3 regions of the Mesorhizobium sp. Pch-S genome follow, and region 1 is predicted to be linked to each of the others. Evidence: predicted binding sites of a transcription regulator. Region 1 holds the regulator's gene; each other region holds the start of a gene.
What was found. Region 1 encodes PhoB, which activates phosphate uptake and scavenging genes when phosphate is short. Its sites were predicted from a motif close to TGTCATNNANCTGTCAT; they were not measured.

Region 1 (3,246 bases):
CTTGTCCTTCGCTTCGGCGACAGCCGAAAGCGCAAGCGTCATGGCGGCACCCGCCAGAATGGCGGCCGTAAATTTCCTCATTTTTTCCTCCCCGCGCCCAAGGGCGCGCTTGTGTGCGTTGGCCGTTGGAGAAGCTTTTTTTCGAGCTTCGAAAAAATAATCGCGCAGGCGCAGCTTTCTGTCAACGGGATTCGAGTCATTCGCGATATTTTTTTCGGATCACGAAATAATAGTGACGACGAGGGCATGTTCTGCCACTATCTGTGGAGGAGCGCGCTGTCGCGACGGCAGGAGCGAAACGGGTTTTGCATTCGCTCATGCATCGACCTATGCACGAACAGCGCTTCTGGAACGCCATTGGCGGCCCAGGCGCAACGGTCTCGGTGTCCACGAGGCCGGCGGGGGAGGAACGGCAAGGACATGACTGTCGGGATCCGTCACGATGATTTGCGCCGCAGGAACCGCGCAATGGTGATTGCTGCCGTGCGCCGCTCCGGCGAGCCCTCCCGCACGGAAATCACCACCATCACCGGCCTCAGCCATTCGACCATTTCGGCGATTTCGTCCGATCTCATCGCGGAGGGTATTCTGCGCGAGGGCCGCAGTGAACCGACGGCATCGAAACGCGGGCGTCCGCAGGTGGGGTTGCAGCTCGACCCCGGCGCAGCAGCGGTATTGACGGTCGTTCTGTCGCTCAACCTTTTGACGGCCGCAGCCATCGACTATTCGGGCAAGGTCCTGGCCGAGGAAACACGCCGTCTGGATACGCTGTCCCTGCCACGGGAAGCGCTGGTCGACGAATGCATCGAGATGGTCCGGCGAAGGCTTCACGACCAGAGCCTGGCGAGACATCGGGTCCTGCGCATCGCCTTCGCCGTGCAGGGAACGGCGGATTCACACGCCCGCACCATGCTGTGGACGCCGATCACCCCGCATGGCGACATTCCCTTCGCCGATATCCTGGAGAAGGCCTTCGGCATTCCCGTCATCGTCGAAAACGACTGCAACATGATGGCGGTCGCGCTGCGTTGGCGTGGCACGGACCGCTACCGTGACGATTTCATCGCCGTTCTGCTTTCACACGGCATCGGCATGGGCATCGTGCTCAATGGCGAATTGTTCATCGGCACCCAGTCGTCGGGCGGCGAATTCGGACACATGATCCATCGGCCGAATGGTGCACGATGCCGCTGTGGCCGCCATGGCTGCGTCGAGGCCTATGCCGGCAATTACGCGATCTGGCGCAGTGCCCACGGGCTGGACGAAAACACCGAACCGGCCGCTGACATTCCCGACGACGAAATGCGGAGACTGGCTGAAAAAGCACGTGCCGGCGCCGGCCCCGAGCGCGAGGCCTATGAACGTGCCGGCACAGCCCTCGGCTACAGCCTCGGGTCGCTGTTCGCCGTCATCGACCCTGCCCCGGTGACGTTTGTCGGCATTGGCGCAACGGCCTTCGACCTGATCGAGCCGGCGCTGCGGCACGCCATTGCCCAAACCGCCGGCGGACAGCATTCGAATTCGATTGTCTTCGATACGGAACCGAAGGAACAGATGCTGATCCGCGAGGGCTGCGCCATGCGCGCGCTGACCTTCATCGATCAGGAGATTTTCGCGCTTGGCGGTCCGATGGCTCCCGCCCCTCAGCTTCTGGAAGCCTGATCCGGCAGCCAGGGCGGAGTGCCGATGAACGGCGCCCCCTGATCAATCCTCGCGGATGGCGTAGCCCGAGCCACGTATCGTGCGGATGACATCCGGCATGCGGCCGTTGTTGACCGCCTTGCGCAAGCGACCGACATGCACATCGACCGTACGCTCGTCGATATAGATCGTCTCGCCCCAGACATTGTCGAGCAGCTGGCTGCGCGAGAAGACCCGTCCGGGGTGCCGCATCATGAATTCCAGTAGCCGGAACTCCGTCGGCCCGAGCCGGATCTCGCTCTTCTTGCGGTACACGCGATGCGACTCGCGATCGAGCACGATGTCGCCGACCTTGAGCACGGAAGACAGCACTTCCGGCTTCGCCCGGCGCAGCAGCGCCTTCACGCGCGCCATGAACTCAGGCATCGAGAACGGCTTGACCAGATAGTCGTCGGCACCGGTGGAAAGGCCGCGCACACGGTCGCTTTCCTCGCCGCGCGCCGTCAGCATGATGACAGGCAGGCGCTCGGTCTCCGGTCGCATCCGGAGCCGCCGGCACAGTTCGATGCCGGATACCGCCGGCACCATCCAGTCGAGCACGAGGAGATCCGGTACGTTTTCCTGAAGCCGGATTTCGGCTTCGTCACCCCTGGCGACCACTTCGACCTGATAGCCCTCGGATTCGAGATTGTAGCGAAGGAGGACGCCCAACGGCTCCTCGTCTTCTACCACCATGACGCGCGGCGCGATCATCTTGCCGTCCGCCCTGTGATCAGGCCGCCGGAACGGCAGCAGCCGTCTCGTCGAGCTTTGGACGGTTGGGCGGCAACTGTTCGCCAGTCAGCACGTAGAAAGCGTTTTCAGCGATGTTGGTGACATGGTCGCCGATACGCTCGAGGTTCTTGGCGCAGAACAGCAGATGCGTGCAGGCCGTGATGTTGCGTGGATCTTCCATCATGTAGGTGAGGAGCTCGCGGAAGACGGACGTGTATTTGACATCGATCCGCTCGTCGTCAGCCCTCAGTTGGGCAAGCCCTTCTGCATCCTTGTCCGCGTATTTCTCCACCACGCCATCAACCTGGTTGAGGACCAGATGGGCCATGGCGTCGATCGAATGCGAAAGGTCGCGCGGCGTGGCGCCCTGCCCGACCGCGCCAACACGTTTGGCGATGTTCTTGGCCAGGTCACCGATGCGCTCCAGGTCTCCGGCCATGCGAATGGCGCCGACCACGGCGCGCAGGTCCTGCGCCATCGGCTGTCGCTTGGCGATCAGCGTGATCGCCTTGCTGTCCAGCTCGCGCTGGCGCGCGTCCATGATCGCGTCATCCGAGACGACCCGTTGGGCAAGTCCATTGTCTGACTTCAGCAGCGCCTTGGTGGAGCTTTCGACCATTGAGCTCGCCAGTTCACCCATGTCGCTGATGAGCCTGCTGATCTGTCCGAGCTCTTCGTCGAACGATGCGACGGTATGTTCGCCCATGTATATGTCCTCTTTTTCCTCGGCAGCAATCGCTCACTCAGCCGAAGCGGCCGGTGATGTAGTCCTGCGTGCGCTTGTCGTCGGGGTTGGTGAACATCTTGTCGGTAGCTCCCTCCTCGACCAGA
Region 2 (3,246 bases), 940 kb from region 1:
CGGCGAGCCCGACCGTCTCTCTGTGGATCATCCGCGCCGGGAACTGGTTCGTCTCACCGATGAAGTCGGCGACGAACAGTGTCTTCGGATGGCGATAGACCTCGGTTGGTGTTCCGACCTGTTCGATGACGCCGTGGTTCATCACCACGATGCGATCGGCCATCGAAAGCGCTTCTTCCTGGTCATGGGTGACCATGATGGTGGTGACGCCGAGCTTGCGCTGCAGTTCCTTGATTTCATGGCGCAGATGGACACGCACCTTGGCGTCGAGCGCCGACAACGGCTCATCGAGCAGAAGCAGGCCCGGCGAGACTGCCATGGCACGGGCAAGTGCGATGCGCTGCTGCTGGCCGCCGGACAGCTGAGCCGGATATTTCTTCGCCTGTTCCGACAGGCCGACCAGAGCGAGCAGTTCCGCGACACGAGCCTGGACCTCCGCTTTCGGTCGCCGGGCATTCTCAAGGCCGAAGGCGATATTCCGTTCGATCGTCAGGTTGGGAAACAACGCATAGGACTGGAAGACGATACCATAGTCGCGCTTTGACGGCGGCAGGTTGGAAATGTCCCTGTCAGCCTGCCGGATGGTGCCGCGCGTCTGCAGATCGAGCCCGGCGATGGCACGCAGCAAGGTGGTCTTGCCGCAGCCGGAAGGTCCGAGGAAGCAGATGAACTCGCCTTCCCTGATGTCCAGCGAGACACCTTTCAGCGCGACGAAGTCGCCGAATGTCTTCCACACCTGGTCGATGACCAGATAGCCAGGCCTCTCTGGTGCCTCATGCGCAAGGCGCAGCGGGGCGGCGCCCGCTCCGGTCACGGTCTCGTGTTTCATCTCGTGGCCCATCTTTGGTGCAAGCGGAAACGCTCTGGAGTTCAAGCAGAACGGGCGCCGCTTCTGACGACGCCCGGCTGGAATGTTCAGCTTTTCGGCTCGGACTTGGCGTCGTAGCGCTTTGCCCACTCCGCCAGCACCGCCTTGCGGTTGTTGGCAGCCCACTCGAAGTCGTTCTTGATCATGTGGTCGGCGACATCGGCAGGCAGATGCTCGACCGGCTTGGCGATGCCGGGATAGGCGAGCACGGCGTAGCCTTCATTGTACATCTCGTTGGCCTCTTTAGAGACCGCGAAGTCGACCAGCTTCCTGGCTGCTTCGAGATTGGCGGTGCCGGCAACGATAGCCGTGGCTTCAGCCTCCCAGCCGGAACCTTCCTCGGGGAAGATGATGTCGATCGGCGCACCCGCGGACTTGGCCTTGGCTCCGGGAAACTCGAACGAAACGCCGATCACCGTCTCGCCGGCGCCCGCCATCTTGCAGGGCTTGGAACCCGAATGCGTATAGGCGGAAATGTTCTGGTGCAGGCCATCCATGAAGGCCCACGCATCCTTCTCGCCGAACATCTGCAGCCAGGCCGATACGTCGAGGAAACCGGTGCCCGAGGAGTTCGGATTCGGCATCACCACATGGCCCTTGTATTCGGGCTTGGTCAGGTCCTTCCAGCTCTTGGGCGCTGCGATACCAAGCTTCTTTGCCTCCACGGTGTTGAAGCAGATGGCGGCGACATAGGCATCCATGCCGGTCCAGGACGGTGGGTTGGCACTGTCGACGAAACGCTTGTCGAGCTTGTCGACGCCGGCCGGCGCATAAGGCTCCAGCATGCCCTCGCTTTTGAGCAGGAGCAGCGAGGTCGCGGCCAGCCCCCAGACGACATCGGCCTGCGGATTGTCCTTCTCGGCAAGCAGCTTCGCCGTCATCACGCCGGTGGAGTCGCGCACCCAGTTGATCTTGATGTCCGGATAGGCTTTTTCGAAAGTGGCCTTGTAACGGTCGAGGTCGACGGCCTCGATCGCGGTGTAGACCGTCAGATTGGTTTCGGCGATCGCCGCCGAGGCAGCGAAGGTTGCAGCAAGCGCTGCAAGCACGGATGCTATGCGAGATTTCATGGCTTGGATTCCCCGTCTGGTGGCACATTCTTCGATGCATTGGGACGCCGGTTTGCGGCTGTACCGGCCCAGAGATGCCGGCACGCGTCGTCCATGAGCCACTCTAGATGAGGCCAATACGATAAGTGAAATCTATTTATCCTATGATGGAATAGGTTCTACTGATGTTTGTCACACGGGTGTCACGCAAGACTTCCGAGCGCCGACAGTCGACATGAAGCGCTTCGCCTCCGACGCGTATCGCTGCACCCCGGAGACCATTTCACATTGATCGATATGAACGAAACGCACGCAGTGAAGCGGAGCGTATTTCAGTATGTGAGCATCCGAGTGCGGAGATCCGCTATTTGCACCCCGCATCATCCATTGAAACGGTCTGTGTCAGCCAAACAACTCCGCCACCGTCTCTTCGCCCAGCGCAAAGCCGGTGCTGGCACCAGTGCCGGACGTAACCATCACCAGACGGACATCCTCATGCGGGGCGTCGCGAAACGCGGCGTGGCTGGCTGAGGAATAGGTTCCGGTCCAGCGCGCGGTCACGGTCGGTTGGGCCGCAGGAAACAGCCTGGCGAATTCGCCCAGTATGAGCCGGTCGACCTCATCGGAACCGAAGGGATCCGGTGTCGTGCCGTAGTGGTGGGAATCGCCGATGACCAGCGAGCCGTCGGCACTCTGTGTGACGATGAGATGGACGCCATTGGCAAGTTCACCAGCCTGCTCGCTCTCCAGCCGACGCCGCAACGCCGCTGCCTCCGGCAGCCCCGCATAGCCTTCGTAACGCAACAGGCTGAGATCCGAGACCAGCGCCGAACCCAACTTGAATCCGGGATTGGCGAGGCGCAGCATCTGCAGCTTGCAACGGCGGACGCCATACTGGCCGATGCGCTCGGGAAACAGGCTGGTCAGGTCGTCACCCGGACACACCGCCACCCTTGCCGCATGGATCCGCCCGGCACTGGTCACCACGCTGCCGGGCTCAATCGCGGTGACGGCGACGCCGAAGCGGAATTCGACACCCAACCCTTCGCCCAGGAATGCGGTCAGTTTCGGCAGCACCTCACGCGATTCCACGCGCAGTTCGAACGGGCTGTACAGACCACCGGAGATCTCGGCAGCGTGCAAGGCGGGCTGCCGCGAGATGACATCGGCCGGCGACAGAAGCTCGCATTCGGCGCCATCCGGCGTTGCGGCAAAGGCCTGCAGCACGGCAAGCGCTTCAGGCCGGCGGGCGATCACCAGCTTGCCGCGATGCAGGACGTCGAGCCCGGCCTCATCAGCGAGATCGAGCCAGATGGCGCGGCTTTTTTC
Region 3 (3,246 bases), 460 kb from region 1:
TGTCGGTGTCGAAATAGACGAAGTTGCCGGTGCGCACGTTGACGGCACCGACGCTCAGGCGCTTGCGGCCATCGTTGAGTACATCAAAGTCGATCAGCTGCTCGAGCGTGTCCTTCAATTCCGCCGTGTCATAGAAACTGGTTGCACCTTCGGCCCCCGACTGCTCCAGCCATGGATTGGGGAAACGCGGCTTGAAGAAGCCGGGTTGTCCCATCGTCATCGTCATCCACGAACTGGTGCGATTGCGGATGTCGCGATAGATGTCGCCTTCCGGTGTGTAGGCCCAGATCTTGCGACCGGAAATCGTCTGCCAGAACTGTTCCAGCCGTTGCAGGCGGCGGCTCGGCTCGTTACCGGCGATGATCGAGGCATTGATCGCTCCGATCGAAACCCCGGAAAGCCATGTCGGCTCGCAACCGGCATCGGACAAGGCCTGGTAGACGCCGGCCTGATAGGCGCCGAGCGCACCGCCGCCCTGCAGCACGAGCGCGACGCGGTCATACTGCGAGGCGATTTCCTGGATGGTGGCGGCGTTCGCCTTGGTTTTGTTGCGGTCCAGCACGGTCAACTCCGGCACATGATTTGAAAGGTCAGCGCGCGCCGGCGAGGTAGTCGTGAACGACCTCGCCGAGGCCGAGGGTAAGGTCGGCGGTGAAATGCAGCGCCGAAACGACTTCGAGCACCGGCAGGCGTGCCACATCGGCCACGACGTGCGGGCGCAGATCGAGCGCCGCGGGGGCGGTCCAGGCCTCCTTCAAGGTGATGTCCGTCAGATGATAGCGCACGAGTTCGCAGATGCGCGGCGTACCGTCGACATGCGGAATGATCTTGACCAGGAAGTTCGGTGCGTTCAGCGCGGCCGTCACCTGCTCACGATCGGCTTCGCGGTGCTTGTAGCCCATCGTGCCGGTGGCGCAGAGCACCGAACCATAGTGCAACGTGCCGACGACGACCTCGCCTTCGTTGACGATCTTCGGGTTGGCCAGCTTCTTCGGGAAGCCCCACAACTCGCGGCCACCAGCGATTGGCGCATCGTCATCCAGATACATGGAATGGACGTAGACGCCGTGCTCGCCATTGAAGCGTACGGGAATGACCTGGCCGCTTTCGGTGTAGTCGCCGAAACCGGTGGAGTCCGGCATGCGGATGAATTCGTATTTCACCAGCGGCTCGCCGTCGATTTCCAGCGGCGCTGGTACCACCGCTTCCAGCGCTTCGCGCGTGGTGCGGTAGGTGATGATGACATACTCGCGGTCGAAGAAACGATAAGGGCCCGGCGGGAAGGAGGGATTGGTCAGCGGCATGGCGTAAGCGCGCTTCACGACGTCGGCGATTTCCAAGCTGTCACCTCGGGACTGAAGGATGTCACATCAGAAATAACGAATGTCATGTTGCATGGCAGCATGACGGGTTTGTGTCGGGTCCATGAACGATTTCAGTCGTTTGTCGGTTCCAGAATGAAATCGACACATGTTTGTGATGGAAACTTGCTGCAATGCACCTAGTTAGAATGTCACTTCAACTGCCAGCCGAGAGATCATCATGGGTTCCCTGACTTCAAAGAACGCGCTCGTCACCGGCTCGACCAGCGGCATCGGCCTCGCCATTGCCCGAGCCTTTGCCGCCGAAGGCGCCAACATCACCATCAACGGGTTGGGTGATCCCGCCGAGATCGAAAAGGAACGCCTGGCGATCGAAGCGGATTTCGGCGTCCAGTGCCGCTATTCCGGTGCCAACATGCTGAAGGGCGAGGAAGTGACTGCGATGGTTCAGGAGGCCGAAAAGGCCTTCGGCAGCGTCGACATCCTGGTCAACAACGCCGGCATCCAGTTCGTCGCGCCAATCGAGGAATTCCCCGATGACAAGTGGGAGGCGATCATCCGCATCAACCTGCTTGCGGCGTTCTATGCGATCAAGGCGGCACTGCCCGGCATGAAGGCGCGCAAATGGGGGCGCATCATCAACACGGCATCCGCTCATGCCCTGGTCGCGTCGCCTTTCAAGTCGGCTTATGTTTCGGCCAAGCATGGCATCGCCGGTCTCACCAAGACGGTAGCCCTCGAAGCCGCTCAGGATGGCGTGACCGTCAACGCGATAGCGCCGGGATATGTGTGGACGCCGCTGGTCGAGAAGCAGATTCCCGACACGATGAAGGCGCGCAACATGACGGAAGAACAGGTCAAGCATGATGTGCTGCTGGCCGCCCAGCCGACCAAGGAATTTGTGACGGTGGAAGAGATCGCCGCGCTTTCGGTGTTCCTCTGCTCGGATGCGGCGAAGCAGATTACCGGAACGACGCTGCCGGTCGACGGCGGCTGGACCGCGCAGTAACGCCTCGCCGTCCAAATGAGATAGCCGGCGTCGCCTGTCGAGGCAGCGCCGGCTGTGTTCCGTGGGCCGATCAGTGGCCGGGCGGAGATAGCAGCGGCGTCATTGCCCGGTTGATCCATTGCCATTCGTTGCCGGGTTTCCGATCCGGCTCCCCACCACGCAGGATGGCCAGCAGTTCCTGGTAGCGGGCCGAGCGGGCATGGTGCTTGCGGTATTGTCCAAGATGCCAGTCGAGGAAGGCGCGGTCAGGTTCGCGCTGCATTGCCTTCGCCGATTTCTCCAGCCATTCGCGAGCAATGGCGATACCGGTCGGTGAGAGTGGGTCGTTGCCTTCATCGATCGCGGTCCTGACGCTGGCCAGAATTGAATTCGCTGCTTCCGCGTAAGCCTTCGGGTCGAATTCACCGTTCCACATCGTGGCTGTGTCCGCCTGCATTTCGGCCAGGAAGCTCTCGTCGGTGATCATTGCGGTGATCTCGTTCCACGCATCGATCTGGTGTGCCGTCGGATCGTCTGGCAATTCCGGCATCGAGGCATCGATCATCTGCCGCTTCCAGTCTTCGCCCATGTCGGCGTTGGCGGCCACCTTGTCGTAGAACCGTTCCATCATGTTTCGCATCTGTGTCTGTGACAGGGTCGTCATCGTCCAAAGTCTCCTCAAGTCGGTTTCGGTTGGCTGATCGATCTTGAGCGTGGTGCGCAGCACGGAGGCGATACGGCGGCGGGAGGCAATCTCGGCTTCCAGTGTATCCAGCCGCATGGCCAGGACCTCTTTCAGCGAAAGATGCCGGGACAGGATCTTGCGGATGGCGGCCAAACCGATGCCTGCTTCCCGCAAGGCCCGGATCAGGTCGAGGCGGGCGACATCGGCATCGGAATAGACCCGGTAATTGCTGAACGTCCGGGTTGCCGGGG

Region 2: C1M53_RS19255 (putative 2-aminoethylphosphonate ABC transporter substrate-binding protein) is a predicted target of PhoB. The motif match lies at 2,108-2,124, and genes of this name have one in related genera.
Region 3: C1M53_RS17035 (acetoacetate decarboxylase) is a predicted target of PhoB. The motif match lies at 1,404-1,420, and genes of this name have one in related genera.

What each region holds. Positions count from the first base shown of each region.
Region 1 covers NZ_CP029562.1:3,167,738-3,170,983, reverse strand. The annotation lists gene xylF (D-xylose ABC transporter substrate-binding protein) at 1-81, opposite strand, end outside; gene C1M53_RS14780 (ROK family transcriptional regulator) at 421-1,662, shown strand; gene phoB (phosphate regulon transcriptional regulator PhoB) at 1,705-2,394, opposite strand; gene phoU (phosphate signaling complex protein PhoU) at 2,414-3,121, opposite strand; gene pstB (phosphate ABC transporter ATP-binding protein PstB) at 3,159-3,246, opposite strand, start outside.
Region 2 covers NZ_CP029562.1:4,104,730-4,107,975, reverse strand. The annotation lists gene C1M53_RS19260 (putative 2-aminoethylphosphonate ABC transporter ATP-binding protein) at 1-829, opposite strand, end outside; gene C1M53_RS19255 (putative 2-aminoethylphosphonate ABC transporter substrate-binding protein) at 916-1,938, opposite strand; gene C1M53_RS19250 (TIGR03364 family FAD-dependent oxidoreductase) at 2,320-3,246, opposite strand, start outside.
Region 3 covers NZ_CP029562.1:3,631,752-3,634,997, forward strand. The annotation lists gene C1M53_RS17030 (patatin-like phospholipase family protein) at 1-562, opposite strand, end outside; gene C1M53_RS17035 (acetoacetate decarboxylase) at 591-1,340, opposite strand; gene C1M53_RS17040 (3-hydroxybutyrate dehydrogenase) at 1,543-2,331, shown strand; gene C1M53_RS17045 (MerR family transcriptional regulator) at 2,402-3,246, opposite strand, start outside.